DNA from 4 places in the Evansella cellulosilytica DSM 2522 genome. Region 4 is predicted to be linked to each of the others. Evidence: riboswitches for the same ligand, from Rfam matches in the RefSeq annotation. Region 4 holds a riboswitch; each other region holds the start of a gene.
What was found. A riboswitch is a leader RNA that binds a small molecule or an ion and turns the genes downstream of it on or off. The one in region 4 is predicted to bind cyclic di-GMP.
Positions count from the first base shown of each region.

Region 1 (8,164 bases), 2.0 Mb from region 4:
TGAAAAATATTTTTAAAGTTGGTCAAAAAAAGAAATGGAAGTTACCAAAGAAACTAAAAGTAAAGAGAAGCTTTAATCTAAAATTTAAATTACTAGCTAGTTTTTTATTTATTTGCTTTATTTTTAGTATAGGAAGTGGGATATCTTACTTTAACATGCAGAAATCAACGCAATCATACGATTACTTGATCAACCAAGTAATTGAAATTCGAAATATAACGAGTGAAATTGAGTCAAGTGTCAATCAGCAAAGTAGTCATTTTCGTGGTTATTTACTAACAGAGGAAGAGTCAGAAATGGATCAAATGACAATGATTAACAATCATGTTAGTGAACTTGTAGAAGAGGCAATGGAATTAAGTACGCTGGAGGAAACAAAACAACAATTAAATGCACTTGATACTTTAAATAAAAGCTACTTAAATACAGCACTACAAGTAAGGTCGATGAGTTCAGGACGTATTGACTATGCAAATAGGAATATTTTACCGATGGAAAATAACTTGCGTGGTTATGCAGCTGATTTAACCGTATTTTTAAATGAAATTGTAGAAGAGAGAAGGGTAGAGTCAGAGCAAGAAACTGCCATGGCGATGACATTAGTCTTAACGATCAGTGCTGCTGCTTTAATTTTCGCAGTCATTGGTGGAATATTTATTGCCACTATTATTACAAAACCAATTATTAAAATTGCAAATATGTCAAAAAAGCTTGCAGCTGGTGATTTAACAGTTGAACCACTTAAGATAAAAAGCCGGGATGAAATCTATGATTTAAATGAATCTTTTATTGAGATGAGCAATAACTTAAGAAACATGCTTTCAAAAATTGCTATGAATACTGAACAAGTTGCTGCATCTTCTCAGCAGTTAACGAGTAGTGCAGAAGAAACGAGTAAAGCTACCTCCACGATCACTGAATCGATGCAATCTGTGGCTTCTGGAGCAGATACTCAAATGAAGAGTACAGATTCGGCCAAACAAGTTGTAGCGGACATGACAGAAAGTATTCAGAACATATCAAGTAGTGTGGAAGTTGTTACAAATATTGCGAATGAAGCAGGAGAAAAGTCTAATAATGGTGTTGGTGTTGTTGAAAAAGCTATAAAGCAAATGCAGGCCATAGATGCGAAAACATCTGAAATATCTCATGTCATTAAAAACTTAGGAGATAAATCAAAGCAAATCGATTCTATTATTACACTTATAACAGACGTTGCTGAACAGACTAATTTATTAGCATTGAATGCAGCAATTGAAGCTGCACGTGCTGGAGAACACGGTAGAGGTTTTGCTGTTGTGGCTGATGAAGTACGAAAACTTGCTGAACAATCTAATAAATCTGCTTCGGAGATTAGTAGTTTGATTCATGTCATACAAGAAGATATAGATAAATCTGTTTCTATGATGGGGCAAGGCCGTACATCTGTAGAAGACGGTTTAACTTTGGTAAATAATGCGGGGACAGAATTTAAAACAATTTCCAAATCAATTAATGGAATAACTGATCATATTTATCATGTTTTACAAGCAGTGAAGGAGAGCACTTCAGATGCTGAAACAATGAGAGTTTATATAGAAGAGGCATCAGATATAGCAACTGATTCAGCTAGCTACGCGCAAAATGTTGCAGCATCTGCTGAAGAACAAATGGCATCGATGCAGGAAATTTCTGCATCTGCTGAAACACTTTCTAGTATGGCTGAAGAGCTACAGGATGAAGTTAGTAAATTTAAGATTTAATACAAAAGACTTGATGAAGCTGTTTTATAAGTTATAAAAGAAATTGCAATGTTTTCACTTGCCAAAAGCCCATTATAAGAACCTACTTATAGTGGGCTTTTACGTTACTACGGTGGACCCGCTATTGCTTTAAGATAAATTCAATAGAAAAAAATTGCGCTTTTAAGATACCACTTTTTACAAAAATATAAGGATGTATCACAAGGTGACTGATTACCTCATGATACATCCTTATTTTTACAATGTATTTAAAATATATTTTTCTACAACTGATGCAACGCCTTCATTTATATTTGTGTCCGTAACATAATCAGCTATTTCCTTTATATCTTCTGGCGCATTCCCCATCGCCACACCTAGACCAGCAAATTTAATCATTTCTAAATCGTTATAGCTGTCACCAACAGCAATTATTTCACTACGATTTATGCCTAAGTGATTAATTAATTTTTCTAGACTAGATCCTTTCGTTACCCCCGGCTCTATAAACTCAAGGAAATAAGGCTTAGATCGAAAAATGCTGAGTGAATCACCTAATTCTTCTTTTAACTTATTTTCGACTTTAACGAGCTTTTCAGGGGCATGGCACATTAATACTTTTACAACTGGCTCTTGGATTGTATCGATAAAACTGGATACTTCCTTAATAGGTAACCCGGTAATTTTAGCCTCAATCTCTGTGTATTCATTGTTCTTATCTGTAATAATAGTATCTCCTATATACGAGTGAATAAAAACATTTTCTCTTTGACTAAGTTCATATAAGTGGTGAACTGTTTTCGGGTTTAACGTACTACTAAATAAAGAATCGTCTGTTTTACAATTGATTATCTTTGCACCATTAAACGGTAAAATGTAACTCCCATACTTGTCGAGAGATAATTCTTTCACTAAATGTTGCATAGCAAATGTTGGTCTACCAGATGCTAATACTACTTTGACTCCAAGCTCTTGCGCTTTCATTAAAGCTTTTTTAGTGTGGTTGCCAATAGTTAAGTCTTCAAGTAATAATGTGTCATCTAAATCAAGTACAATCATGGAATATTTCATGTGTTACATCCTTTCTCATACAACAATTGAAACAATATATCAAATGTCGATATTTGTATTAATTTAAGTTTTTTTATATTTTTTTGTAAAAAAATGTTGTTAGAGGTATCGTTTTTCGTTACTATATTACTAGAAATACTTTATATCATAATTTTGATAAAGGCAAACTATTTCGAAAGGATAGGACGCAAAGTCATGGGTCTAAAGCTAACGCATTGCAAAGACCGCCAGACTACCAAGACACTTTTTGGCTATTCTTTTTTTAGGATAGTTTTTTTTTGTAAAAATACATAATTACTCACAACATAAGAGAGGGATTACATCATGAAAAGCTTTTTTAAGAGATTTACCTTTACATGGAACGCCAAATTAAGAACAAAATTACTATCAAGTTTTATATTAATTTGTATTATTTTTAGTATTGGGAGTGTTGTTTCGTTTACTAGTATGAGGAATACAAATCAATCTTATGATTACTTAATAAATAATGTAATGGAAATAAGAAGTGTCTCATCTTCAATTGAATCAAATATTAGTCAACAAACGAGTCATTTTCGTGGATACTTTTTAAATGGTGATATAGAAGATTTAGACCGTGTTACTGAATTAAGTCAAATTGGAAGTGAGTTAATAAATAATGGGTTAGAGCTAAGCACGGTCGAAGAAGTAACAGACAGTCTCACAATCTTGCAAAACTTAAATAATAGTTATAGTAACCAAGTTGAAGATATAACGACTAATGGTATGGGGAGTAGTGATACATCTAACCGAGACTTAGTTCTATTAGAAAATAGAATGATAAATGAGTCACAACAGTTAAATGATTTATTAAATGAGATTGTAGCAGAACATAGTGAACAAACAACAGCTGAATCAGCAACAGCGATGATACTTATTTTAATAATAAGTGCTGTAGCACTTGTGATAGCTATTGTTGGTGGATTTATTATTTCAACTATGATTTCGAAGCCAATTGTGAAGCTAGCCCAAATCTCTGAAAGGTTAGCAGATGGTGACTTAACAGTTGATTCTCTTACAGTGAAAAGTCGTGACGAGATTTATGTTTTAAATGAATCTTTTAGGAATATGACAAATAACTTTAGAAAAATGGTAGCACAAATTGCGTCTAATACTGATCAAGTAGCTGCATCTTCTGAACAATTATCAAGTAGTGCGGATGAAACTACGAAAGCAACGACAACAATTACGGGATCTATTCAATCAGTTGCTACAGGTGCTGAGACACAAGTGCAAAGTACAGGTGCAGCAAAGGAAGTAGTAAAAGATATTGCTGTAGGTATGAAACAGATCACTGAGAGTGTGGAATTGGTTAGTAGCTTTGCGAATGATGCTGGTGATAAGTCTAATAACGGTAAGGTCGTAATAGAAAAAGCTATGAAACAAATGGATAAAATCAATTCGAAAACTGCTGAAATATCAGATGTAGTGCAACAATTGGGAGATAAATCAAAAGAAATAGGTTCGATTATATCATTAATTACAGATGTTGCAGAACAAACAAACTTATTAGCATTAAATGCAGCAATAGAGGCTGCTCGTGCTGGCGAGCACGGCAGAGGCTTTGCTGTCGTTGCAGACGAGGTAAGAAAGTTAGCTGAACAATCCAATAAATCTGCAGAGGAGATTAGACATTTAATTCACTACATTCAAGAAGATATTGATCGCTCTGTTACTATGATGGGAGAAGGTAGAGAGTCTGTAGAAGGTGGTTTAACTTTAGTGAATGACGCTGGAAACGAGTTTGAAACAATATCGTTGTCTGTAAACGATTTGACAACGCAAATTGCCCAAATTTTACGTGCTGTTAAAGAAAATACGGAAGGAACAAATAAAATGCAAACATTTATTGAGGAAGCAGCAAAAATTGCTGAGGAGTCAGCAAGCTATTCTCAAAATGTCGCAGCGTCAACAGAAGAACAAATGGCCTCTATGGAGGAAATCTCTGCATCTGCTGAAACGTTATCTAGTATGGCTGAAGAATTATTAAATGAAGTGAGAAAATTTAAAGTTTAATTCAATGTTCAAGGTTGTTCTACGCTATAGCGAGAACGGCCTTTTTCTTTATTTAAATTTGTTTTTATTTATAAATAAATGGGTAGCATAAATATAAACTGTACAGAAAGTGTTTACTCAAAGAGGGGGATCAAAAGTGAGTTTAACGCATGAACAGCGTATTCAATTACATGAATTTAACAACTTAACGAAATCATTAAGCTTTAATATGTATGATATATGCTATACGAGAACGAAAGAAGAAAGGGAAGCATATATAGAATACATTGATGAACAGTATAGTGCAGAGCGGTTGACGAAAATTTTGAAAAATGTTGCCGAGATTATCGGAGCACATGTTTTAAACGTAGCCAAACAAGATTACGTACCACAAGGTGCAAGTGTGACGGTATTAGTTTCAGAAGGTCCAGTAGTGGAAGTACCGACAGATTCTTTTGATGAATCTCCAGGACCGCTGCCTGATTCGGTTGTCATGCAGTTAGATAAAAGTCACATAACTGTTCATACTTATCCTGAGTATCATCCAGATGAAGGGATTAGTACGTTTAGGGCTGATATCGATGTAGCTACTTGTGGAGAAATTTCACCCTTAAAAGCGTTAAACTACATGATTCACTCGTTTGACACAGATATTATGACGATGGATTATCGTGTTCGGGGATTTACAAGAGACATAAGTGGACATAAGCTTTTTATTGACCATGATATTAGTTCGATCCAAAATTATATTCCTGAAGAAGTGAAAGAACAATATGATATGATTGACGTCAATATATATCAAGAGAATATTTTTCATACGAAATGTAGAATTAAGGATTTTGACATAAATAATTATTTATTTGGCTATAAAAAAGAACATCTAACGAGTGAACAAGAAAAAGAAATTACTGAACGACTTCAGTTAGAAATGGATGAAATATATTACGGTAGGAACATGGGATGGCGTGAAAAAAAATAAAGAAAAAGGGTTTTGCTAAGTTTTTAAATTTCCTCTAAGGGAATTCTAAGCGCCCAGTAAAATAAAAACATTTAACAAGCTTCGGCTAGCTAGTTAAATGTTTTTTATTTATATTCGTCTTAAATGATAATAAAACGCCCAAGTATCATGGGACGTGGGTTCTCACATCACCTTAAAGTTTGCTCATATTATAGAACGAGCATTTTTATCAACTTTTTCTAGGGTTATGCTCTGCAAACTTTACAAATGATTTTTCATCCTCGATAAGACCACATGATCCACATTGTACTTTATTAACTGGTCCTTGATAAGCTGTATGGAAGGCGTCTAAATTGTCGTTCGTGTACGTGTTGACGACTTCCCCTGTTAGTGGGTCCATTTTTACTGGTGTAGCAACTTGTTCAATAATATTAAATCGGGACCGATTCGTTTTACAGCTTGGACATAAATATGGACTTGACATATATACCACCTCCATATTTATTATTGTCAAATGAATACTATTCGATACAGGAGGGGAATATTGGACCTTCAATTTGAATCTGGTTCAGGCAAATCCTCAAATTCGGTAAAAAAGTATATAAATAAAATTAGCGATATTCCGATGATAAAGCCTAATGTCTTTGATGGACGAGTAGTGGGCAGATCAGTTAAATGCATTTCACTCACTTCCTTTGGTATTTATTTGCAATACTTGGATCGAAGTTTAACAACTTGGCAACGAGCATATTAAAGTTATCTAGATCATGAAATAATGAAGGCACTTTAGGTACCATTCTTTCAACCCCTAAAAGAGGTCCACCTGCATTAATAGTAAACCCGAATGGTGTTAATGCACTCCCAGTTATAAAAAATTTATCTTGTAATAGTTGCTTTGCTATTAAAATGTCAATAACATCTATCGTCAAGTTAACTAACGGATTTCCTGTTTTGCTTTCTATTCTTCTCGATCCAGTAATCGGACCAGCCATTGTTACTCTAAATCCTCTCGGAGTAACAAATACACCCATTATAGTTATTTGCCCAGTTAATAATAAAATGGCGGTTATTATTCCAAGGTTTCGATGAATGATTCTAATAAGTTCCAACGTTGCTTCCACATTACCTTCTTGATTTTTTTCATTGTCTTTTGCTGTCACTTTCACCACACCCTCTTCCAATATTGTATTCTAAAAGACAATTTGTCGTTCTAATATTATTCGTTTATTTTTAAATTTTTCTATAACACCTATTTCAGAATTTGTAGAATAAAAAAATTAGTTTAATTTAAAAATAAGCTTGAGTAATATCCGAAGCTTTTACGAAGAAGGAAAAACGTGATGAAAGAGGAGTGTAGTTTATGGGATATGGTATTTTGCGAGTGACGTTAATAGCGATGATGTTTTTCAGTTTACTACCGTTTATTTATGCTCACGCAGAGTTTGAGAAGGTAGCCGAACCAGTATGGTGGTGGAACAAAGATAGACAAAATGAAGACATACCCAACCCTGAAGGAGGCCCTGAAACAGAAAGGATTCGTCAACCTGTATCAAATATATTATTACAACAGCGTTATCCGAATATTGTAGTCTTACAAGGTGATTCAGGAGATAACCGTGTTGCACTTACGTTTGATGATGGTCCTGATCCTAGATACACAGAGCAGGTTTTGGATGTCCTAAGTGAATTTAACGTGCCTGCTACATTTTTTGTAATGGGAGCTAGAGCAGAGGCATATCCAGAAATTGTCCAGCGGACTGCGGAGGAAGGGCACATCATTGGAAACCATACATATTGGCATCCAAACTTAGTCGATGAAAATATTGATACACTTGAGAGAGAAATAACCGAGACAGAAAATGTATTGGCTGAAATAATAGGCTATAGAACGAGTTTGTTTCGTGCACCATATGGTTTTCTTGATGATGAGTTTGTTCAAAAAATTGGAGAAATGAATTACTCAGTTGTAGCTTGGTCGGTCGATTCGCTAGATTGGCAAGAGGATCCAGCAGATGAGATTGCGTATACCGTACTCAGTAATACGCATCCTGGGGCCATTATTTTGATGCACGATGGTGCTGAATGGGAAGGAGACAGAACAAATACAATAGAGGCTTTAAGACAGATCATTCCATCGTTACAAGAACAAGGAGTTGAATTTGTAACAGTACCTGACCTACTAGGAATTCCATATCAACAATAATTAACTCGCTAAATGATGAAAATGTTTTTATGGAGGGAACTGACAAGGTTAAAGACCAACCTTTTTCAGTTCCCTATGATTTTGCCTTAGAGTTCCCTCACGTCCCTTAAATAAAGTTAGAATTTATAGCCTTTTACTAGTAAAAGCTTCTATGATAAAGTATAATAGCGTTAGTTTTTATATATGTTTGGGGGATAT
Region 1 is NC_014829.1:2,529,294-2,537,457, reverse strand. Features, by position in the region: gene BCELL_RS21645 (HAMP domain-containing methyl-accepting chemotaxis protein) at 1-1,742, shown strand, start outside; gene BCELL_RS11615 (Cof-type HAD-IIB family hydrolase) at 1,980-2,792, opposite strand; cyclic di-GMP riboswitch class I at 2,944-3,032, shown strand; gene BCELL_RS11610 (methyl-accepting chemotaxis protein) at 3,117-4,826, shown strand; gene speD (adenosylmethionine decarboxylase) at 4,963-5,784, shown strand; gene BCELL_RS11600 (hypothetical protein) at 5,993-6,247, opposite strand; gene BCELL_RS23200 (hypothetical protein) at 6,316-6,444, opposite strand; gene BCELL_RS11595 (hypothetical protein) at 6,450-6,923, opposite strand; gene BCELL_RS11590 (polysaccharide deacetylase family protein) at 7,124-7,966, shown strand.
Region 1: it holds a riboswitch for cyclic di-GMP, as region 4 does, so the genes downstream of both, BCELL_RS11610 (methyl-accepting chemotaxis protein) here and BCELL_RS20880 (EAL domain-containing protein) in region 4, are expected to answer to the same signal.

Region 2 (8,164 bases), 1.4 Mb from region 4:
TTAGGAAAAGCTATATAATTTACACGATTGTTACACTATTTTTACAAAAAAAATAGTAGAAAACCTAACAATCATGAAAATATTAGCCGTAATCTTCGCTATTTCACAATATTTTTGAAAGGAAGGTACGTAACCTAGGCAGTGTTATTAATAAAAAACTTGCTCATTGTAAGCAATATATATTAATCTGATGAATGGATAAAAAGGTAGTAAAATAAGCACCAATAAATTATCAATTAAAAAAAGGACGTGAAGAGTAGTGGAAAATAAATTATTTATATTTGATTTAGATGGAACTTTATACGAAGGAACAGATCATTTTGATTATTATGCAGAAAGGTTAAAACTAGATGTACCACCTGAGAATCTTGAGGCATTCGTACGCGATTATGAATTAATGAAGGCTGGAAAGCACCCTGTAGCAATAGGGAAAGCATACGACACGAAAAATGATGCGATACTAACAGTAGACCCAATGACCTTGACTGTTGTAAAGGCTGAAGACTGGAACGGAAATCGAGTTACTGAGGTTGAAAAGCAATATGGGGAAAAGCAAATAACCTTTGATTTTAAAAATATTATTGCTATTGGAGACGGATGGTGGCTACCTTGTGCTTGTGCTCTTCATCACGGTGTCGATGAGTGTTATCCACGATATGTGGAAACGAAGGATTATATGGTTACAGACCAATTTCAATTAGAAAAAATTAAAGGACTTACTACTTTCTTAAAGAATTTAAGAGAGAAAGCAAGTATTGTTCTATTAACAAATAGTGATGAGGATGACGTATCGCGTTTATTATCTGAATTGGACTTAGAAGGGATTTTTCACGAAGTGCTTACTTCTGCTCAAAAGCCAACAAAGACGACAAGTTTCTTTGAACAGCTTTTAGAAAAGTATGATGTTAGCCCGAAAGAAACAGTCTCTGTTGGTGATAATTTTATCAATGAGATAGCTCCTGCACTTTTAATGGGAATGAATGCTGTTTACATATCTGAACATTCGCACGAGGCTGAACACGAACAATTAGTTCAAGTAAACCGGTTACATGAGTGGATGGAATTGATGAAATAAAGCGATTTAATTGGAGGGATAGAAGTGAGAAAGTTTCCGATAAGACTTTATGGACGAAAACGGTGGTCTTACTCACAAATTAGTAAAAATAATCGATCTATACCTTCATCTAGAGAAATTTTACATGTGAAATTTAATGATTGGAAAGCAACAAGAACAAAAGATAGCACTGCATTTGTAATATTTATGGATTTCGACCAATTTAAGTCAATAAACGAATTGTTCAGCTTTGAGGTTGGCGACCAATTGCTTCAGCTTGTATATCATACGCTGAATGAAAAATCACCTAGTAACTGTACATGGATATCACTAGGTAATAATTCATTTATGGCACTAGTAACTGGTGTTTATGAAAAAAGTGATATTGAAGCACTCGTAGAAAGTTGGAAAAATAGTATTTCTCGTTCTTTAGTCGTTGACAGCTATGAATTTAATTTAAAACCAACTTTTGGTAGTTCAAAGTGGTTTAATGACGCTCATGATTTACAATCTCTCATGAAATGTGCAGATGTAGCCCATCGACAAGCAAAGGGAAAGCCGCAAAGCTTTTTCGAATGGTATGATCCAGTATATAAAGAAAGAATTGTTGCTGCTTTTGAATTAGAATCGGAAATGCATTCTGGCATAAAAAATGGAGAATTTGAATTGTATTATCACCCTCAATGGGATGTTGATAAAGGGGGTTGGGGTGGACTTGAAGTTTTAGTTCGTTGGCGCCATCCTAACAAAGGGTTGATACCTCCTGATAAATTTATAGATATCGCAGAAGAAACGGGGCTAATTCATCCCTTAGGAGATTGGATTATTGAGAAGGCGTGTAAAAATCATGTTGTTCTTCAAAGAACAACTGGGTTAAAAGATCTACCTATTGCAATAAACTTTAGTATTAAACAGTTAATGAAAAAAAATTATATTGAAAAGTTAGTAAACATTATAAAGGAAACTGGGTTAGACCCTCATCATTTTATTATGGAAATTACTGAATCTGTTGCTGTAGATGTTGAAAAAGCAAAATCTTTACTTAGTCAAGCTAGAGAACACGGCATGAAAATAAGTATAGATGATTTCGGTACTGGATATAGTTCTTTAAGCTATTTAAGAGAACTTCCAATTGACGAATTAAAAATTGATCGAAGCTTCGTAAAAAAAACTGATAACGGTGACGAAAAACAAAAACATTTGTTAAGGTGGATTGTTCACTTAAAAAAAGTATTGGGTGTGACGATAGTAGCAGAAGGTATAGAGACGAAACAACACTTTAATATGTTGCGAAGATGGGGGTGTAACAAACTACAAGGATATTACTTCAGTAAACCAATCTCGCAAAAGGAAATCAACAATTACTTAATCAAAAATCACGCAAACGAGTAGAGGCAGTCTCAAAGATGTGCCAGCTACTATAAGTCTGTTTTATTTCTTGATTATACACAACGTGCAAATCAATGCCATTAACATAAAAAAAGGTCACTGAAAAAGTAAAGAGCAACTTTTTCAGCGTCTATAAAGACAGGTGGCAATGTCCACTCGCCACCCGCTGACTATAAGAACTCCATTTAAGTGGCCTTTAAGAGATTGCGACGCTACCAACCATTGCATAAGGGAGACTCGATAGGTGAAAATTACCTTTTGAGTCTCCCTTTAAGTCTTCACTTATAACTTGTACCTTTGTATTTGATTATATTGGTACAGCGATTGTAACTATTGCCAAACTCCTCACTTATGGACAGTTACAATTTTAACTTATGGTTCGAGATGGGTACCGAGGCTCGATTCTTTCCTCAAAAAACTCTGTATAGTTCTTTGTTGATAAGAAACCGACGTAATCGAGCTTATAAACCTCATAATAAATAACGTATTCACCATTCTTAAAATGTACATGAAGATGCCTATTTGTCTCATCATACTCAATGTAAGATAGTTTACCGTGGTTCAATTCAACTGTTTCCATAATACCCTCCCTCTAATTTTTCTTTAGGGAATTACTCTTACTAATAGGATACCCGATATAATAGAAAAGAAACGAGCCTATAAAAAAAAGTTGGTCATTTCTTGTTTTGATAATACTTTGCCACTTGATACAACTTTATCGTTTACGACTAGTGTTGGAGTATAGTAAAATCCATTTAAAGTAGGGGGATCTTGATGGTGAATTTCTACGTGAGCATGTAAGCCAATATCATTGATGACTTCCTTCAACCTTTTCTCAACGATCTTGCCATTAATGTTTGAACTAACAAACAGCTTCACTTCCAATTCACTCACCTCACTTGTCTATTCTTATTTTTATTATAATCCATTGTTTTTGACCGGAAACGCTATCATTTGACAGTGATGTGACTAAATTGTTACTATTTAGAAAACTTTATTATTCAGCAAATATCGATTTTTTATAAAAAAAATGTAAAATTATGCTTGTATTTTTACTTTAGAAAATAATACAATTAAACTAGTAATCTTTTCTAGAAATGCGCGCATGGTAAAATGTAGTTGATTATTAGTTTAGGATACTCGCATACCGTGTTTATTACTTCAGCTTCCTTTCGTGAGAAATCAGCTGTAAAATCATCATCAGTTTTAACTAAGCTAAAAATTTAAAAGGTAGCGAAGAATATATGTCTTGATTTGGGCACTTGGACATACAGGAGCTAGTAGTGCAACCGACCTTGTTATTTAGGTCGGTTTTTAATATTGATACAACTTAATAATGTTAGTTTTGTATACTGGAATATATTTCAGTACAAAACGAGGGATTATCCCAAACTAATCATGGATGAATAATGATAATTCAAGGAGGAACAGAATGGAAATAAATAAGTTACCTTCAATAGAGAAGAAGACTATAGAAAAAAATTACCATTCTCACTTGCCTAAATGGTTTTCACATGTTTGGGGTCAAGAAAAACAGCCAAGCATTGAAAGTGATCAAGCACTAGATCAACAATATGAACAATTAATAAGTAGATTTAAAATTGCATTAGAAACGACAGCATTGATCGTACTTGTTAATGATACGGGTGCAATTACATATGTTAGTGAAGAATTTTGTGATCTTTTAGATTATTCAGAAAGTGAACTAATAGGTGTGAACTATTTATCATTACAACACCGTTCATTTAAAGAACGGGAATTGTTTAGTAACACACTAGCATCACAAAAAATCACTTCCTTTGAAATGATTCCCTTAAAGAAAAGTGGAAATCCGCTTATATTAAAGACACAAATAATGCCTTTAATAAAATCAAATCAGGAAAGCGATATATTTCTCATCATGCATCGAGATGTTACACGTTTAAAGCAGGCAGAAAAAGTAATAAAGGAATTAGGAGCAGTAGATACTCTTACAGGGTTACCAAATAGAGATAAATTTGAAAGAGATGTCAGATCAAGAATTGAAATGAAGCATGCAGAGAAATTTCCTTTTGCCATTCTTTTCTTTGATTTAGATCGTTTTAAGTTTTATAACGACACTTTAGGGCATTTTACTGGAGACAAACTAATACAATCTATCTCTCAAACGTTAAGTAGTATCCAACATAAAAAAGTGCAAATATATCGTTATGGGGGAGACGAATTTTCCGTATTATTTCATTCTCCAAAGTCTAAAGAGGAAGTACAAGAGTTGGCTCAAGAAATATTACTAGCCTTTGAATCACCATTTCATGTAAAAGGAAATGAACTATACATCACAGCTAGTATAGGAATCTCGTATTTTCCTGTCATAGGAGTCACTTATGACCAAATAATTCAACAAGCGGAAATGGCTATGCACTACGCTAAAGAGTTAGGTAAGGGTGATTTTCAATGGTATCAATCGTCAATTCGAACAGAGCATGACGAAAAATTACTTATGGAAAAAAGATTAAGAATTGCTATGGAGCAAGAAAACTTTGAGCTATATTATCATCCTCAAATTGATTTAAAAGAAAACAAAGTGATCGGAGTAGAAGCACTTTTAAGGTGGAACGATGAACAGTTAGGAAAGGTTTCTCCTTACAAATTTATTCCAATTGCTGAAGAAACAGGATTAATTAACCAAATCGGGGATTGGGTACTTGAAAAAGCTTGTATTCAAGCGAAGAAATGGAATAATGAAGGTCATGAACTAAGGATAGGTATAAATATTTCACCCCAGCAATTTCAGAGACCAGATTTTGTTAGTAAAGTAAAAAATACTTTAGATAAAACAGGCCTGTCTCCAAAACTGTTAGACTTGGAAATAACGGAAAATGATTTACTTTATAATCGTGATGAATGTCTTAAAACGTTGTATCGTCTAAAGCAATTTGGAGTCAGTATCTCTATCGATGACTTTGGTACGGGCTATTCTTCATTAAGTTATTTACGTAGATTTCCGATAGATACGTTAAAAATAGATCAATCATTTATTAAAGAGGTAGTTGATAATACTAATGATCAAGCAATCGTGACTTCTATCATTCAATTAGCACACAATATGAAGCTGAGAGTCATTGCTGAAGGAGTAGAAACGTCTGAAATGGTTGCATTTTTAAATAAGTTAAGCTGCGATGAAATGCAAGGATTTTTGTATAGCCAACCGCTTCCACCAGAAGCTGTAACAAAATATATAGAGTCAACTAGTCCGTCAATGAAACTAAACGTATAGGACCATGTAACCTATTAACATTTTCTCTATATTGTTATACTGATGTATAAGGTAGAAAGCGTATTTTTTGACTTCAAACCCAATATCAGTTTATAGTATAATCGCTCAATCCAAATTGCATAATACTATGGAAAGAGGAAAATGTTATGGCGATAACAGCAAAACAAAAGAAAATTGAATATGCTATGCTTCTTGCATGGGGGATAGCATTAATAGCAACCCTCGGGTCTTTATACTTTTCTGAAATTGAAAACTTTATTCCTTGTGAACTTTGTTGGGTGCAAAGGATATTTATGTATCCTTTAGCAATAACACTAGCAATTGCAGCAATAAAGAAGGATTCGAAACAGGCTTACTATACGTTGCCTATTAGTTTAATCGGCTTAAGCTTCTCTATTTACCATGTAATGCTAGAAAGAATACCAGCGTTAAGTGAGACTGCTGAAGGGTGTGGGATTATCCCATGCAATTATTTATATATTAATTGGTTTGGATTCATCACAATTCCTTTTCTAGCACTAATCGCCTTTCTTTCCATTTCAATTATTATGGTTTACGTGATTGTTACAGAGAGGAGAGGGGAAAAGTGAAAAAGGTTATCATTTTCGGATTAATTATTGTCATTATTTTTGCTGCATTAGCTTTCGTTACATCTCAGCAAAATAAACAGCAATCGGAAGGTAATCCTTTTGGTAAGGATCAATTACATCGTGAGACATTAAATCAGCTTGATAATCCACTTTATCAAAATGTCATAATACCTGAAGAATTAAACAGTAAGCTAGAAAATGAGGAAACGGTAACGGTATACTTTTATAGCCCTACATGTGAATATTGTAATGAGGCCACCCCAGTTTTAGTACCTTTAGCAGAACAGTTAGGTGTTGATGTTGTGTTATTCAATTTACTTGAATTTAACCACGGTTTTAATGATTACAACATTGATTATACTCCAACACTTGTTCACTATGAAAATGGTGTTGAGGTGAGCCGAAAAGTCGGATTATTTAATGAAGCAGCTTATGAACAGTTTTATCGTGAAGATGTTCTAGGTGAATAATGAGAAAACTATAAATTGTACAGAAAAAAAGAGACCATTTCACTATGTGAAATGGTCTCTTTTTTTTACCCTAATATATATTAAATAAATATCTATTTCGCTCATGTTTTCTACTTTCATAAATCAGCTTATTTTGGAAGGTTAATGGGAAATTTTATCGTAAATTAAAAAGTGAAGATTTTGGTGTTGAGGCCACACTGAAAAAGTGAAAGAACACGAGGGCCCTGAGGAAGGGTGTTCTTTCACTTTTCAGTGTCCCTAAGTAATATTTCGTGTTCCAATTAAAGAATAACTGAAGGAAATGTTATAAAATAAAAATTCCTAGTCCAATTTGCTATCTATTTGGACTAGGAATTACGGTTATTTTTGTATTTTTCTCCTTAGGATCGGCACTACTTACTTTACACCCTCATCCATATAAAGGACTCTGTTAAAGACTAGTGTTGATTCTTAAGAGATAAAAAAAGGTTGGTGGGTAAACCATACTATTTAATGTGAAAACGTTAAAATAAACTCTGTTCCTTGACCGATTTCGCTTTTGACAGAAACCGCACCACCTAAAGATTCGATGATACTATAGGAAACCATTAAACCTAAGCCTGTGCCATTTGTCTTAGTTGAATAATAAGCCTTACCTATTTGTTGTAATTGTTCTTTGGACATTCCAATACCAGTGTCTTTTATGGATAATATAATTTTCTCCCTCTCACGGTACCCATTTATGATTAGTTCCCCACCGTTTTCCATAGCCTCAATGCCATTTTTAGTTAAGTTCAAAATTACTTGTGTGAGCTTTTGTTCGTTTCCTATTATCGTAATGTCCTCTTGAACATCCATTTTCACTTTTACATTATTCATGAGGGCATAAGCTTCAATCGTATGTAACACTTTATAAATGATGCTATATATTTGAATTTGTTTCGTAGCTTTATCAGCTGGCTTTGCTAATGATAAATAATCAGTAATAATCAACTGTGCTCGATCAAGTTCAGACATTGTAAGCTTCAAATAGCGTTTTTCTTCGGATGTTAATTTTGAATTAGAGTGAATCAGTTGTATAAATCCACGGGCAACTGTCATTGGATTTCGTACTTCATGCGCTATAGAAGCAGCTAATTCGCTCACTAATCGTAATTGCTCACTTTTCTGTAAGTCTTTTTTCAGATTGGCATTTAATTCAATTTGTTGTACGTAAGCAATCATAATAAAAACAATTGGGATGGGAGATACTATGATAACACTATAGAAAATGTGAAATTCAGAAGATGAGAAATAGTTAATTGGGTATAAAAATATTATTGTATAAGGTATGAGAAACAAAAATGATATCATTGCAAAATTTTTCGGAGTAATCCAGCTTCTGTCATTCGTTGATAACCATTGAGCTATTATGATAAAATAGCAA
Region 2 is NC_014829.1:3,188,359-3,196,522, reverse strand. Features, by position in the region: gene BCELL_RS14860 (HAD family hydrolase) at 260-1,075, shown strand; gene BCELL_RS14855 (putative bifunctional diguanylate cyclase/phosphodiesterase) at 1,100-2,446, shown strand; gene BCELL_RS14850 (KTSC domain-containing protein) at 2,811-3,023, opposite strand; gene BCELL_RS14845 (thioredoxin family protein) at 3,101-3,322, opposite strand; cyclic di-GMP riboswitch class II at 3,664-3,747, shown strand; gene BCELL_RS14840 (sensor domain-containing protein) at 3,876-5,699, shown strand; gene BCELL_RS14835 (disulfide oxidoreductase) at 5,846-6,289, shown strand; gene BCELL_RS14830 (thioredoxin family protein) at 6,286-6,759, shown strand; gene BCELL_RS14825 (ATP-binding protein) at 7,249-8,164, opposite strand, start outside.
Region 2: it holds a riboswitch for cyclic di-GMP, as region 4 does, so the genes downstream of both, BCELL_RS14840 (sensor domain-containing protein) here and BCELL_RS20880 (EAL domain-containing protein) in region 4, are expected to answer to the same signal.

Region 3 (8,164 bases), 960 kb from region 4:
GGATTTTTTCAGAATAAAGGGGTTGGCTATGTAAAGCGATTTCTGTAGAGGAAAGGGATTTGCTATGCAATGGCAAACCTTGGCTTAAAAAATTGATTGAAGGGTAGATGGCATGCCGCCATACTACCTTTTTCTACATTTATTGGCGTTCATGTGAAGGAACTAGATATCATGTTTTCTTTACATTTTAGTGTGGCTTACTTTCGTGATGGGGTATTAAATCATGGTTTATGTCCCGTCAGACTATGCTCACTCTCACGACGGGATTTTATTTCGTGTTTTATATCCACTCAGACTATGCTCACTCTCACGACGGGATTTTATTTCGTGTTTTATATCCACTCAGACTATGCTCACTCTCACGACGAGATTTTATTTCGTGTTTTATATCCACTCAGACTAGACTCATCATCACGACGGGATTTTATTTCGTGTTTTATATCCACTCAGACTAGACTCACCATCACAACGAGATTTTATTTCGTGTTTTATATCCACTCAGACTAGACTCACCATCACAACGAGATTTTATTTCGTGTTTTATATCCACTCAGACTAGACTCACCATCACAACGAGATTTTATTTCGTGTTTTATATCCACTCAGACTAGACTCACCATCACAACGAGATTTTATTTCGTGTTTTATATCCACTCAGACTAGACTCACTCTCACGACGGGATTTTATATAACGTTTATCTACTTTTAGTCAAACTTCCACAAAGTACGTGTGGCCATACTCATATACATTCCATCGGACCTATTTCTAAATTGGTTATTAAACACATCCTTGCCTCGTTCGTATTTCATGTGAAGTACAAATGACAATTAAAAGAAGTACAAAAACGCTCGGTTTAGCATGTACATTTTTGATTTTTCATGTATACTACAACTTTACATCGAGTAGCGGGCCTGATAGCCTTTAATGGCTAGCCATTCCTTCCCCATGCTGACTTCCTGGCTGTATAATCATGCCATAAAAAGAAAACAGCCCCTCATTCTCCATCAAAAAGAGGGACTGAAAAAGAACAGAATAACTTTTTCAGTCCCTCCTTTAATAAAATAATAAGGGGCCATTTTCAACTTTAATCATGGCCTTTCTAAGGAGAAAAGATCACCTAGCTTCGTATAATCTTTTCCACCTAGCCGAGCAACGGGCTTCAGTTTTTTCACATCTATTTTTCCTTCTTTATACACCGAGTCAGCTATATGATATTGGACTACTCTGCCAATAATGAAATCGGTTATCGTAGTATCTTCTTGAAAGACAAGATGCTTTTCGAGCATACATTCCATTCTCACAGCTGCTTCCTTTAACCCTGGTGTCTTTACTCGAATACTATCGATAAGGGAAAGTCCTCCCCTCTTCACTTCGCTTTCATCGGGAGGCAGGTTTGCAGCAGCTTGATTTGCAGCTTCTACGTTTTCTTCATCGGTAACATGTACAACAAACTCTTTCCCATCCAAAATGTTTCGGGATGTGTCCTTCATTATTCCATTTTTCCGGCCAATCGATAATGATATTAGTGGTGGCTCAGATGAAACGACATTAAAAAAACTAAATGGTGCTGCGTTAACTACGCCTTCAGTTGATATAGATGTCACAAAAGCAATAGGTCTAGGTAAAATAGCGCTTGTTAACATACTATAGTTCTCTTTTTTACTTAAGGAATGTGGGTTTATACTTACCATAGAAGGAAACACTCCCTACATATTTTTTTCATACCATGCTTTCACTTGATCTATCTCTTCTCTCGTCAGCTGATGTCCTTGATTTGCCCAAAACACGTCTACTGCTGCTCCCGCTTCAGAAAGAGTCTTATCTAGCTCCTTTGTTTCTTCTGGTGGACAAATAGGGTCATTTGCACCAGCCCCAATAAAGACAGAAATTCCTTGTAGCGAAGGAATGTCAATACCACGACGCGGAACCATCGGATGCAATAGTGCCGCTCCCTTTAACGATTTTTCATAATGATAAAGCAGGCTTCCAGCGATATTTGCTCCGTTGGAATATCCTACAGCAACGACGTGTTTACGCTCAAATTCATACTGCTCTGCTGCTTGATCAACGAAATCTTTTAATTCCTTCGTTCGGTTTATTAAATCTTCTTCATCGAATACTCCTTCTGCAAGTCTTCGAAAAAAACGATTCATGCCGTTCTCATCGACATTACCCCTTACACTTAATACAGCAGCACCAGGGTCAATCATTTCCGAAATTGGTATCAAATCATGTTCATCTCCGCCAGTACCATGTAATAGTAACAAAGTGTTCTGATTACCAGCTTCTCCTTTTTTAAACACATGTTTCATTGACATTTGATTAGCCGCCTCCATTTTCTCCAATCATCTTACTATAAAAAAGTAAGTAATAATATTATATAATAATGAAATTATTCAATTCAAATGTAACGCTCTTCGATAACCTTTGCACTCGCCTAAAAATCTACATAATTCGACAAAATAGTTGTCTCATATTACTGCAGCAACTATAATAAAAATAGCGTTTACAACTAGTTTTACTATCACTTTTCATCAGGAGGATTCTAATATGAAAAAAAGAAAGCATCTGATAATGCTTTACATTACGGCCTTTATCTTTTTTCTTTCCATTGCTGTTCATGTATTACACCGTCATTTCCACTTTTTAGAAGGGTATTTCTTGTCTCACCACAATCATTCATCACATAGTTTTTCTATTCCTTTAAATATTTTAGTAGTTATTCCTTTTATTTTCTTATTAACTAGCGTAATTTTATATTATAAGAATAAAGAGCATCAGCAAATTTCGTTATTCATTATGCTCTCATTAACATTGAGTAGCATATCACTTATTGCTGGTGGTGATGGTTTAGTTGAATACCATTTCTCGATTTTTATGGTGTTAGCTGTGTTAGCATACTACGAAAGCATTCGTTTAATTATTTTCAGTACTATTATTTTTGCTATTCAGCACTTTGGCGGATACCTTGTTGCACCTGAGTTGATTACCGGCACAGCTGATTATCCTTTTAGTCTTTTGCTCATTCATGCTGTATTTTTAATATTTACAAGTAGTGTTCTTATCATCCAAATTAATATTAGAAATCAATATGTAAAAGAATTAACGAAAAAGGAAGAAGAGCAAAGAGATGTTTTAGAGAAGGTTACGACTAAATTAACAAGTACATCAAAGGACGTTTTACAAAGCATTGAACAACTAAACTTAGGTGTAAAGGAATCAGTTGCTGCTACTGGTGAAATAACAAATTCAATTCATACCATTACCGAAGGGGCTACAGAGCAACTGCAAGTTGCTAGAGTTAGCTATAACTCAATAGAGGACGTTTCTTCTGATATACAACTTATTAGGGAACAAATGAGACGTTCAAAGGACTCTTCAAGTAGCACGCGATCACTTGCACAATCTGGATCAAAAAGTATGATAAATACGGAGGGCCAAATGAAGGACATTTCAAATGCAGTACAACAAATGAACGAAGTTGTCGATCGACTACAAGAGCGTTCTTCCAAAATTCAGCAATCGGTCACTTATATGTCTGACATTGCAGAGCAAACAAATCTATTAGCTCTCAATGCAGCTATCGAAGCTGCCCGAGCTGGTGAATCAGGAAGAGGCTTTGCTGTAGTTGCAGATGAAGTTAGAAAGTTAGCCGATCAATCTGGTCATTATGCTCACCATGTTGCGAGCATTATAGAAGATTTATTAAAGGAAACGCAAGAGATTAGTATCGTTATGTCCGAAACGACGCAACAAGTAATGGAAGGTGCAGACCAATTATCATCTACAGGTGAGGTCTTTGAAAAAATCGTTGCTCAAACGGAAGTCGTCCACCATGATATAGGCGCTTCCTTTAAAATGTGTCAATCAATAGTAGAGAAAGTAGAAACGCTAAAAGCATCCATCAATGAAATGACAGATGTTTCAGAAGAATATAAAGCGAGTTCGGAGAATATGTCTGCTACAGCTGAAGAACAATTAGCAACGTATGAGAATTTTACCGACACGACTACACAATTAAAAGATATGATGGAAGAACTCGATGCCATTGTTGCTAGCTTTACAAAAAAAACTTAAATACTCATGAAAAAATGAGGGGACTTAAAGGTAAAATCAACCTTTGAGTCCCCTCTTACACATCATATAAAATACATATTATAAACAATATTAATGCCTGAAACGACCGATTACATAGTAGGAATGATTATTTTCAACTATGTACTTTTTTTTCATAGCTTTTTTTCGCCAAAAATATTCTAATATCTTTTGGCGTTAACCCCAAATCTCTCGCTTCCTTCAATAAACCTTTCCACTCCTCATCTACTGCCACCATCTTCATGTTCCCCAAAAACATCAAACCCCTTTCCGATAATCTTGCCTACTAGGTAACCCGGCTATCATAGACATTAAACATTTAGCCCTTAGATCCGTAGTTTTGCGCCTCTACTTTTCAATAGATTTGCCTTTATCTGGTAGGAGTTTTTAGTTTACCTGCAACAAAAGACTCAAAACTTTTCACCCTATTTTTCTGATTTATCAGATTATAAATCCGATGCCAAACTATTATGAACACCCCCACAGTGTTTTATAGTTCTTATTATCTATCACTATAAATAAAAAAGGTTAAAATGGAGTTAAAATTTTGTATGTTTTTATCTACAATTAATTACAAATTTCCACAAGCTATCCTTTAATGTCCTCGTCAGCAGTACTGAATTTATACCCGAAACCTCTCACCGTTTTAATTAATTTTGGCTTTGATGGATTTTCCTCGATTTTACGACGTAAGTTACTAATATGTACCATGACGGTTTTTAAATCGCCACAATGATCAATGCCCCAAATTTGATCATAGATTTTTTCAGCACTAAACACATGATTTTTGTTTTCAACTAGTAGCATTAAAAGTTGTAGCTCCTTTGTGTATAACGAAACTTTATTCCCTTTATTGAAAACATCATAACTATCTAAATCTATTTCTAGATTTCCACATGAAAAAACACGCTTTGGTTCATTGCGATTTGCATTCATTTTACTACGTCGTAAATTTGCTTTTATTCTTGCTTCAAGCTCCGTAAAATCAAACGGCTTCGTTAAATAATCATCAGCGCCCGCATCTAATCCCTTTACTTTATCTCTTATATCCCTTTTACAACTTAAAAATATAATGGGTGCTTCTGAAAGCATTCTAATTTTTTGACAAATCTCATACCCTTTCATTCCGGGTAAAAGTATGTCTAATAAAACTAGATGGGGATTATTATTTTGTACGATATTAATTCCCTCATAGCCGTCTTTCGCAGTAAAAACTTCATACGAATGCTTTTTTAAGTATAATGCAGTCAATTCTCTAATATCTTCGTCATCCTCAATGATTAACACTTTTTCTTTCATTCTTAACAACCTCCATAAATCAATTAGTCTACGATAGGTAACGAGATACAAAAGATTGCGCCATTTCCCTCTGTACTTTTAACTGATATTTCTCCATTATGGTGATGAATAATTTCTTTTGATATTGCTAGCCCTAGTCCTGTTCCAATCTTTCCATTTATCACTTTTTCTCCTTTAAAAAATCTCTCAAATACAAATGGTAAGTCACTTTCTTTTATTCCATGTCCATTATCCTTAATTTCTATCATAACCTCTTGCCTATCCTTCACCACAACATTAATCCAAATATCGCCGCCTTCATTTGTATGCTTAATCGCATTATAAATGATGTTAGTAAAAACTTGATCCATACGGTCATTATCAATGTCAATTCGTATATCTTGCTCCTCATTACCTGTAAAAACTGGTTTATGGAGTGTAATTTTCCGCCTTGTCACATCCGTTTCAAATTTATCGTACATTTGATTTATCCATTCATGTAAATTGCGTTCCTTTGTCATTAGTGTGATATCACCTGACTCAAGCTTAGAGATATCATATAAATCTTCAATTAATCTATTTAACATATTTACCTTATTCTCGACAGATTTTAAGTAGTGTGCGTCATTCGCTTCAATAATTCCGGCTCTCACTGACTGAATATAGCTCTGTAGAAAAGTGACAGGTGTGCCAAATTCATGTGAAATATTTGATAGCATATGCGTCCTAGCGTTTTGTAATTTAATTAAATCCTCATTCGCTTTCAGCAATTCATCATTTACCTCTTTTAAGGCAACAGTTCTCTCTCTCACTTTCCCTTCTAGTTCGTCGTTTATTTGTAGTAGCCTCTGATTAACATCATCAAGTTCTCTCATTTGCTCTTTTATTTTTCGAACTGCGAGACTCAATTCTATTAATGTTTTTGTCCTTGAAAGAAGCTCTCTTTTTTCACAAGGTTTTACGATATAGTCATTTGCACCGGAATCAAATGCTGTTACCTTATCATATTCTTGATTTTTAGCTGTAAGAATTAAAACAGGTAGCTCTAGTAAAGAAAATCTCTTCCTTAATTGCTGACAAACTTCATATCCAGACTTTCTTGGCATCATCATATCTAATATGAGTAAGTGATAATTACCACTTTCCACTTTGTGTAATACCTCATCTCCGTCCTTAGCAGTATCGACGTAATACCCTTGTAATGATAAATGGTTTGACAATAGCTGGAGATTTACTCGTTCGTCATCAGCAATTAATATTTTTATATTCTTTCCTTTATTATCAATCATTAACGTTTCGTCATCGATATGGTGACTATACTTAGAATGTTGCTCTGAGAACAGAGTTGCACTTACTTCTTCTTTAGCCTCTTTAAAACCAACCTCTTGAAATAGAGGTATTAAAAAAGAAAAAGTAGAACCTTTTCCTTCCTGTGATACAACGGATATATTTCCACCGTGTGCTTCTATTAGCTTTTTTGTAATATTCAAACCTAACCCTGTTCCACTCTGCTCTTCTGAGTTATTTCCCCCTCTATTAAAGGCATCAAATATCGTATCTATTTGATCGGCAGAAATTCCAATTCCTGAATCTGTTATATGAACTTGAAGCATTTTTCCATCTTCTTCCGCACTTATGACAACTGTCCCGCGTTCTGTGTATTTAATGGCGTTTCCTATTAAATTAAAAAATACTTGCTGTAGCCTATTTTCATCCCCTAACACAGGCCGTATATTAGTATCTATTTCATTTATTATTCTTATATTTTTCTCGTTAAGTAAAGATTGACTCATGATAATAACAACATCAACAAGCTCCTTTAAGTGAACCTTCTTCAAATGAAGATTCATAGCGTCATTTTTCAATATAGAGAAGTCTAAAATATCGTTAATTAAATGTGACAGCCTTTTACCACTAGATATAATCATACTCAAGTGTTTTTTCATCGACTGCGTCATTTTCCCTGTAGCTCCATCATACATCGTTTCCGCAATACCGATCATGCCATGAAGCGGCGTCCTTAGCTCATGGGACGTCATTGCTAAAAATTCATCCTTTAATTTATCTGTTTTCTTTAAATTTTCTAACGCTCTTAAATTACTTTTTATTACCTCTTGCTCAGCTTGTTCCTTCTCTTTTTTCATCATGTTTATTTTATCGGCTAAAGCAAATGAAAAAAGTAAAAATTCAATAGAAGCTGTAATTTGCCATGCATATTTCGTAACGAAATAAATTGGAAGAAACCCAGCATCTGCTAGCAATGAAATAATAGTCCCTATAAAAGAAATGTGCCAAGCTAAAAGAAAATACTTTGCAGGTTGATACCCTTTACGATAACAGGAAATACCGGCCCAAATCATTAATAAAACTGTTACTCCTGAGCTTATTACAACAAGGTTTAATGCTAAACTATAGGAGTAAAAAAGTAGGAATATAATGACAAAATTGCAGAAAATCAAATAATTAAATATACTATTTAATCCTGGTATCACCTTTCTCATTTCTAAAAAGCTTTTTGCAAACAAATACCCGAATATATTTGAGATTAGCATAAATAACACGATGGCACGGTTATTCCACCAACTTTGTTCTGGCCAAATGTACTGATATGCCGTACCAGTAAAGGACAAGTGTATAAAAATGTTCGAGGCAATAAATAAAACGTAAAATAAATAGCTCCAATGTCTTAAAGAAAAAAATAAAAATAGATTATATAATGCCATAATAGATAATATGCCGAAAAATATACCTAATAAAGCATATTCAAGTTGGCTTTTTTCAATAAAAGCA
Region 3 is NC_014829.1:850,366-858,529, reverse strand. Features, by position in the region: gene BCELL_RS03860 (flavin reductase family protein) at 1,090-1,692, opposite strand; gene BCELL_RS03855 (alpha/beta hydrolase) at 1,708-2,313, opposite strand; gene BCELL_RS03850 (methyl-accepting chemotaxis protein) at 2,552-4,078, shown strand; gene BCELL_RS21965 (anti-repressor SinI family protein) at 4,212-4,340, opposite strand; cyclic di-GMP riboswitch class I at 4,383-4,475, opposite strand; gene BCELL_RS03845 (response regulator transcription factor) at 4,685-5,395, opposite strand; gene BCELL_RS03840 (ATP-binding protein) at 5,419-8,164, opposite strand, start outside.
Region 3: it holds a riboswitch for cyclic di-GMP, as region 4 does, so the genes downstream of both, BCELL_RS21965 (anti-repressor SinI family protein) here and BCELL_RS20880 (EAL domain-containing protein) in region 4, are expected to answer to the same signal.

Region 4 (8,164 bases):
TTTTTAATGCTTGGGGAGAAAAATATGCCCCTTGGGATTTAGATGACAATGTCGCGCCCAAAATATTGAAGCATTTTAACATAAAACAAATAGATGCACCAATTGTAATGGAGGGTGGCTCCTTTCATGTTGATGGAGAAGGCACGTTAATTACAACGGAAGAATGCTTACTGCATCCTAATAGAAACCCTTCTCTTAGTAAGACGGAAATAGAACAGCATTTGAAAACATATTTAGGTGTTGAAAAAATAATTTGGTTAAAGCGCGGATTAAGTGGGGATGAAACAGATGGTCATGTAGATAATATCGCCTGCTATGCTGCACCGGGGAAAGTAATTATGCAAGTGTGCGAAGATAAACATGACGAAAACTATGAAATCACGCAAGAAAATATAACTATTTTAGAGAATACGACAGATGCTAAAGGTAGACGTTTAGAAGTAATTCAAATTAATCAACCACCAAAAGTAATGCAACAATCACAAAGACTTACTTTGAGCTACTTAAATTTTTACTTTGTGAATGATGGAATTATTTTACCTGTTTTCGGAGGTACTGCAGAAGAGACAGATAACCAAGCAATCGATGTGCTGCAGCAAGTGTTTCCAAATCGAAAGATACGAACGATTGATGGAATGGCAATCATTAAAGAAGGTGGAAATGTCCACTGTACTACTCAGCAAATGATTTAATCAATGAGGTGAAATGATGAGAAAAGTAAAGGTAGCAGCAACACAAATGAGCTGTTCATGTGATGTTAATGAAAACATCAGTAAGGCCGATAAGCTTGTGAGAGAGGCTTCAGACAAGGGAGCCAACATTATTTTAATTCAAGAGCTTTTTGAAACGCCTTATTTTTGTCAAAAGGAAAAAGCAGAGTATTACGCATATGCAACTGAAATAGAAAGTAATAGAGCGATCAACCATTTTAAAAAGGTAGCAAAAGAGCTTCAAGTCGTATTGCCAATTAGCTTTTACGAAAAGAAAAACAATGCGAGATACAATTCATTAGTCGTTATCGATGCAGATGGTTCGCTTCTTGGCACATACCGAAAAAGTCATATTCCAGATGGACCTGGCTACGAAGAAAAATTTTATTTTAATCCTGGTGATACAGGATTTAAAGTATGGAATACAAAGTATGGAAAAATTGGCGTAGGGATATGCTGGGATCAATGGTATCCAGAAGCGGCTAGATGTATGGCATTAATGGGAGCGGAGCTTCTCTTTTATCCAACTGCAATCGGCTCAGAGCCACATGATGATACGATCGACTCTAAAGATCATTGGCAAACCGTGATGCTTGGTCATGCTGCGGCAAACCTCGTTCCCGTTATTGCCTCAAATCGTGTCGGAGTGGAGGAAGACGATGATTCTAAAATTACGTTTTACGGTTCTTCCTTCATTGCAGGACCGCAAGGCAATAAAATTGAAGAGGCAGACCGAACAGAAGAAACAGTATTAGTCGCAGAATTTGATTTAGATGAACTAGACACACAAAGAATAGAGTGGGGAATTTTTAGAGATCGTAGACCAGATCTATATAAAATCATTACTTCCTACGATGGAGAATTAATCGTTGAATAATGTTTAGTAGGAGGCTGACTCAAAAGGTCGATTTTTACCTTTTGAGTCAGCCTCTAAGCAATGTGCGTAGCCACCGCAATCCCTTAAAGACCACTATAAGTGGTTTTTTATAGTGGTCGCGCGGTGAGTGGAGCCATTGCCAAAAATTTAATAGCTTTTGGGACAGCCTCATTTCTACGTTTTAGGGAAAGGGAGCGAGCGAGAGCGTTGCCATCTGCCTTTGAGCGGTGGGGAAAGTGTGTGGAGGGAAGATGGCGGTGTGTTATCTGCCCTTGAGCGTAGAAAAAGAAGTGTGAAGGAAAGAAGGCGCCGCCCCAACTGCCCTTGAGCAAATAAAAAGTGTTGTGAAGGTAAGATGGCGTTGCCCCAACTGCCCTTGAGCGAATAAAAAAAAGTGTGAAGGTAAGATGGCGCGTTGCCATCTGCCCTTGAGCAAATAAAAAATAGCGTGAAGGTAAGATGGAGCCGTCCCATCTGCCCTTGAGCAAATAAAAAGTGTTGTGAAGGTAAGATGGCGCGTTGCCATCAGCCCTTGAGCGAATAAAAAATAGCGTGAAGGTAAGATGGAGCCGCCCCATCTGCCCTTGAGCGAATAAAAAAAAGTGTGAAGGTAAGATGGAGCCGCCTCAACTGCCCTTGAGCGAATAAAAAATAGCGTGAAGGTAAGATGGCGCGTTGCCATCTGCCCTTGAGCGAATAAAAAATAGCGTGAAGGTAAGATGGCGCTGTCCCATCTGCCCTTGAGCAAATAAAAAATAGTGTGAAAGTAAGATGGCGCGTTGCCATCAGCCCTTGAGCAAATAAAAAATAGCGTGAAGGTAAGATGGTGCGTTGCCATCTGCCCTTGAGCAAATAAAAAATAGCGTGAAGGTAAGATGGCGTTGCCCCAACTGCCCTTGAGCGAATAAAAAATAGCGTGAAGGTAAGATGGAGCCGCCCCATCTGCCCTTGAGCGAATAAAAAATAGCGTGAAGGTAAGATGGCGCGTTGCCATCAGCCCTTGAGCAAATAAAAAGTGTTGTGAAGGTAAGATGGAGCCGCCCCAACTGCCCTTGAGCGAATAAAAAATAGTGTGAAGGTAAGATGGCGCGTTGCCATCAGCCCTTGAGCAAATAAAAAGTGTTGTGAAGGAAAGAAGGCGCGTTGCCATCAGCCCTTGAGCGAATAAAAAATAGCGTGAAGGTAAGATGGCGCGTTGCCATCAGCCCTTGAGCGAATAAAAAATAGCGTGAAGGTAAGATGGCGCTGTCCCATCTGCCCTTGAGCAAATAAAAAATAGTGTGAAAGTAAGATGGCGGCGCCCCATCTGCCCTTGAGCGAATAAAAAATAGTGTGAAGGTAAGATGGCGCGTTGCCATCAGCCCTTGAGCAAATAAAAAGTGTTGTGAAGGTAAGATGGCGCGTTGCCATCAGCCCTTGAGCAAATAAAAAATAGCGTGAAGTTAAGATGGCGCGTTGCCATCAGCCCTTGAGCAAATAAAAAGTGTCGTGAAGGTAAGATGGCGTTGCCCCAACTGCCCTTGAGCGAATAAAAAAAAGTGTGAAGGAAAGATGGCGGCGCCCCATCAGCCCTTGAGCAAAAGAAAAAGCACCTGAAGGTAAGTTAGCAACACCCCATCTGAAATTCTCCCAAACTATGCAATAAAAAACACGCAATCTCCCCTCGGAACCAGCAATATTTTCCATTAAGCAAGTATAGAAACTCTACTAATATCGAATAATATTACTTACGAAATAAGAAAGGGTAGATACAAGTTGCACAAAGCTTACATGAGTATAAAAATCGCATTGTTATTGATGATGTTGATACCATTATCTCAAGCAAGCACAGCAGTAAATACACAGATACATGAATTAGCGTATAGCGTAAACAAAGCAAAGCTTCCTATAGAAGATACTTATGTTGTTGCGCACCGTGGAGCCTCTGGCTATGCGCCAGAAAATACGTTAGAAGCGTTTGCATTAGCTAAGAAAATGGAAGCTGATTTTATCGAGTTGGACATTCAACGTACAAAAGATGGTACACTAATAGTATTACATGACAAATTAGTTGATCGAACGACAAATGGTGAGGGAAAAGTAAAGGATCTTTCATTACATGACATACAACAACTAGATGCTGGATCATGGTTTAACGAAAAATACCCGAAATACGCAAAAAAAGAGTACGTTGGAGCAAAGGTACCTACGTTAGAGCAAGTATTTGAGACCTTTGGCAATAGTATTCAATACATCATAGAATTAAAATCTCCCCATCTTTACCCAAAGATGGAGATGGAACTATTAAACCTCCTTGAAAAATATCAAATTGAAGACGATCACATCATCATACAATCGTTTGATGAAAAGTGTTTAGTTAACATCCACAAACAAAACGCCAATATTCCATTATTCCAGTTATTAAAACGACCAAATACAGACGAGCAACAGTTAAAATTGATTAAAAAGTATGCGGTAGGCGTAGGACCGAATTTTAAACGAATAAATGAAGACTATGTACGAAAGGCAAAAAGTTTTCAGTTATATATTCATCCCTATACATTAAATGATGAATTCGAAATTGAAACGGCATTAAATTGGGGGGTATCGGGGATTATTACAAATTATCCTGATAAAGTGAAGCGAAAGCTGAGTGATAAGAAGTGATAAGAAAGGAGTGGAAAAATGACTAAAAGGATAATAGCGAGTTTTGTTTTGATGGCAATTCTTTTTGGCTGTCAAGAACAAGGAAAATACGAAGGTCAACATTTTGAAGAAAGAAAAAATGAGCTATCTTTATTAAACGCTGCAAATGACAACATAGAAAGAGCTGTCGTTGTTGAGGAGAAAATGACAATTGGAGCAATAGGAGATGTATTGCTGCATAATCGTGTTTATGAGCTTGCCGAAACGGATGAAGGCAAATACGATTTTTCCCCAATGCTTGAAGAGGTTGCCCACCTTTTAGAGAAACCGGATTTTTTAATGGCAAACCAAGAATCGATGCCAGGAGGAGTGGAAATCGGTTTATCCTCTTACCCAGCCTTTAATAGCCCGCAAGAAATAGTAGAAAACTTACAAGACGTGGGAGTCGACATGGTGATCGGTGCGAATAACCATACGTTAGATCGGGGAATGAAGGCGGTAAATAGTGCACTGAACTTTTACGATGAGATTGAGATGGATTATGTTGGTGTTTATCGAAATACGGAAGATAGAGAAACGGACCGCATAGTAGAAATGGATGGGATATCGGTAGGTGTACTTGCCTATACATATGGTACAAACGGGATTCCTATCCCGCAAAATCACCCGGACGTAGTTGCTTTAATTGAGCCAAACAGAATCGTATCTGACGTAGCTAATTTGAAAGAAAAAACAGACGTCGTCGTTGTACACATGCATTGGGGTGATGAATATAAAAGAGAGCCTAACCAGGAGCAAAGGCAACTAGCACAAACATTATCAGAAGCTGGAGTCGATATTATTTATGGTCACCACCCACACGTACTACAACCAATTGAAATTGTAGAAAACGATGTAAATGACAACGAGACAATCGTTTTTTATTCTTTAGGAAATTTCCTATCAGGTCAGTACTTTGACTTTACTGATATCGGAGGGATAGGCACAGTGGAGATAACGAAAATAACTAACGGAGAGGATGTAGAAGTTAGCATAAAAAATCCTGAAATTATTCCTACGTTAGTAGTACAAGAGAATGACCTTTATCGTGTAAAGCCATTAGAGTCTACAGATGGCTCTCCAATAACAGGTTCGACTTTTAAAGAAACGATTGCGCATACATTGCTTTATTTAGATGAAGAGTAGCAAGGAATAGAAACACCTACTTTAGCACTAAGACTATTTTAACGAAAATACTTTTCAACGAGGGCAATACATACTATAATAAAATGAAGAGTTATGTCGATAATTGGAAATTTTTAAAATAAATTTAATATTGGGGCAAACTGTGCGAAAGTGCAGGACGCAAAGCCACGGGTCTAAGCATAGTATGATAGCCGGGTTACCTAGTATATTCTAGAGTAAACTGCTATAACGTTATATGCAGTTTTTTCTATTTTTATTAACGAAAACGTTTTCGTGAACAAGAGTAATATATTCACAAGTGGAGGAGGAATGATGTTGAAGCAAGAAAAGGCAAAAAATCTAGTGTTCAGTAAGTCGTTTAAGTATGTAATTGTATTTCTCCTTCTCTCTTTCAGCGCACTCATAACTAAATTATTCGATCTTCCCTTAGTTTTTGGCATGACGGTGAGCTTTGCTAGTTTATTTTTATTATTAATTGTCAGGTTGTTCAGCCTTGTTAAAGCGACAGCAATCGCTATCGTCATATTTATTATAGGATTCCTCTTTTATGAGTTACATATAACTGAGATTACGATGATACTAGAAGTCTTTTTCATTGGGGTTATTTTATTATTTAGACGAAAAAGCAGTATGGTTTTAATGGTTGGTCTCTTTTGGCTTATAATTGGAGTGCCATTAACGGCGATGATGTACAGCAGCTACTATCCTGAATTTACTGGTACATTACTGTATGTGCATTTGGCAATTCTTATCTTAAGCGGTGTTTGTAATGCATTAATAGCTGATATGATACTCGCTTATACACCATTAGAAAGATGGATAAAGGGCAGTAAAAAACAATACATTAGCTCACAGCATTTAATACTACACATCATCATTGTTGCTATCACCTTTCCATTTTTAATTAATTTTGCAATAAATAGCATTAGTGCGTATGAGTCATCTATTAGAAGCACTTCTCATTTATTGAGTAACAATGCTCGAAGTATTGAGAGTGAAATTAAGCAATGGAATACGAAAGACATGATGAAATTGTCTTTATTTGATACCGTGAAGCAAAGTCAATTAAGTAGCTTGCTAGAACGAAACATACAGGATGAAATATATAATGTCGTGGTAACAAATGAAAAAAATATCATATTATCGTCAACGAATGAACAATTTCATATGAGAGACTATTTTGATTGGTTTTCAGAATATGATGTTTACTATTTATCAGAACGCTATTATCAGAAACTACCAGCTAATCAAAATGAGCAGCCAAGCATTATGAATTGGAATAAAGGTAGCTTTATTTACGAAAGGCCTATTGAAGGGCTTCCACTAACAATATATGTAGAAATGCCATTGTCTTATCAGCAAGAGCGAATTTTTACCGACTTTTTGGATCAATTTAGATTCTTACTTATATTTGCCTTAGTTGCATTATTAATGTCAAGGGTGATCAATAGGAATTTGGTTAGTACTTTAAACCAACTTACATTAACAACGACAGGATTACCTAATAAAATTGGTGACAATGAAACGATTGATTGGCCACAAAGTAACGTGAAGGAAATTGATTTATTAATAGAAAACTTTAAATATACGTCAACGAAGCTGAAACAAATGTTTCAAAGAACAAACAATATGAATAAGGAGCTAGAAGAGCAAGCGGGGATGCTGCAAAAATCAGAGGAAAAGCTACAAAAATTAGCGTACTACGATATGTTAACAGGCCTCCCAAATAGACAGCATTTTCAAAAGTATTTAGAAAGCTTACTACAGTCTGAGGCAAACAAAAAAGCACCAACAATCGCTGTCATGTTTGTTGATTTAAATCAGTTTAAACAAATCAACGACACGTTAGGCCATAAAGTTGGTGATGAACTATTGAAGCTTGTATCCAACAAGTTGATGAAATTAGAGAAAGAGAAGATAAAAGTGTTTAGGCTAGGCGGAGACGAATTTGTCATTGTGTTAACTGAGGCTGATAAGAAAGAGGTAAAAAGATTCGGTGGGAAATTGCAAAGATTGTTTGCTGAACCAATCATTCTTAATAACATGTCCCTTTATGTAACAGCAAGTTTCGGTGTTAGTATGTACCCGAAAGATGGGGATACTTTGGATAGACTTGTTAGGTTTGCTGACATGGCCATGTACAATGCGAAAGAAAAAGGAAGAAATTATATACAATTTTTCGATCAATCGATGAAGGCTGACTTCTCAGAAAGAATGATGATTAACAATGGATTACGAGAAGCATTAGAGCGGAATCAATTTGAGCTTCATTACCAGCCGAAGGTAAATGCAAAAACGGATGAAATGTCTGGAATGGAAGCTTTAATGCGTTGGCACCATCCAGAGTTAGGGAATGTTAGCCCTGGAAAGTTTATTCCAATTGCAGAAGAATCTGGCCTTATTTTAAAAATAGATGAATGGGGCTTATTGCAAGCTTGTAAACAGAATAAACAATGGCAAGATGCAGGCTTGAAAAAAGTACCAGTAGCGGTAAACATCTCGGCAAAGCATTTTTATCATGGCTATTTAAGTGAAATGGTAAAAAGAGCATTAACAATATCGGGACTAGAAGCGCAGTATTTACAAATAGAAATAACGGAAAGCGTATTTATTAAAAAAATGGATGATGTTATTCATACACTTAATGGATTGCAAGAAATGGGTGTAAAAGTATCCATTGATGATTTTGGTAATGGCTTCTCTTCATTAAATCAGTTGTTAAAATTGCCGATTTCTGAGGTGAAACTAGATAGAGAGTTTATAAGGA
Region 4 is NC_014829.1:4,572,049-4,580,212, reverse strand. Features, by position in the region: gene BCELL_RS20900 (agmatine deiminase family protein) at 1-692, shown strand, start outside; gene aguB (N-carbamoylputrescine amidase) at 709-1,587, shown strand; gene BCELL_RS22835 (hypothetical protein) at 1,850-2,737, opposite strand; gene BCELL_RS20890 (glycerophosphodiester phosphodiesterase) at 3,322-4,233, shown strand; gene BCELL_RS20885 (CapA family protein) at 4,252-5,397, shown strand; cyclic di-GMP riboswitch class I at 5,522-5,601, shown strand; gene BCELL_RS20880 (EAL domain-containing protein) at 5,707-8,164, shown strand, end outside.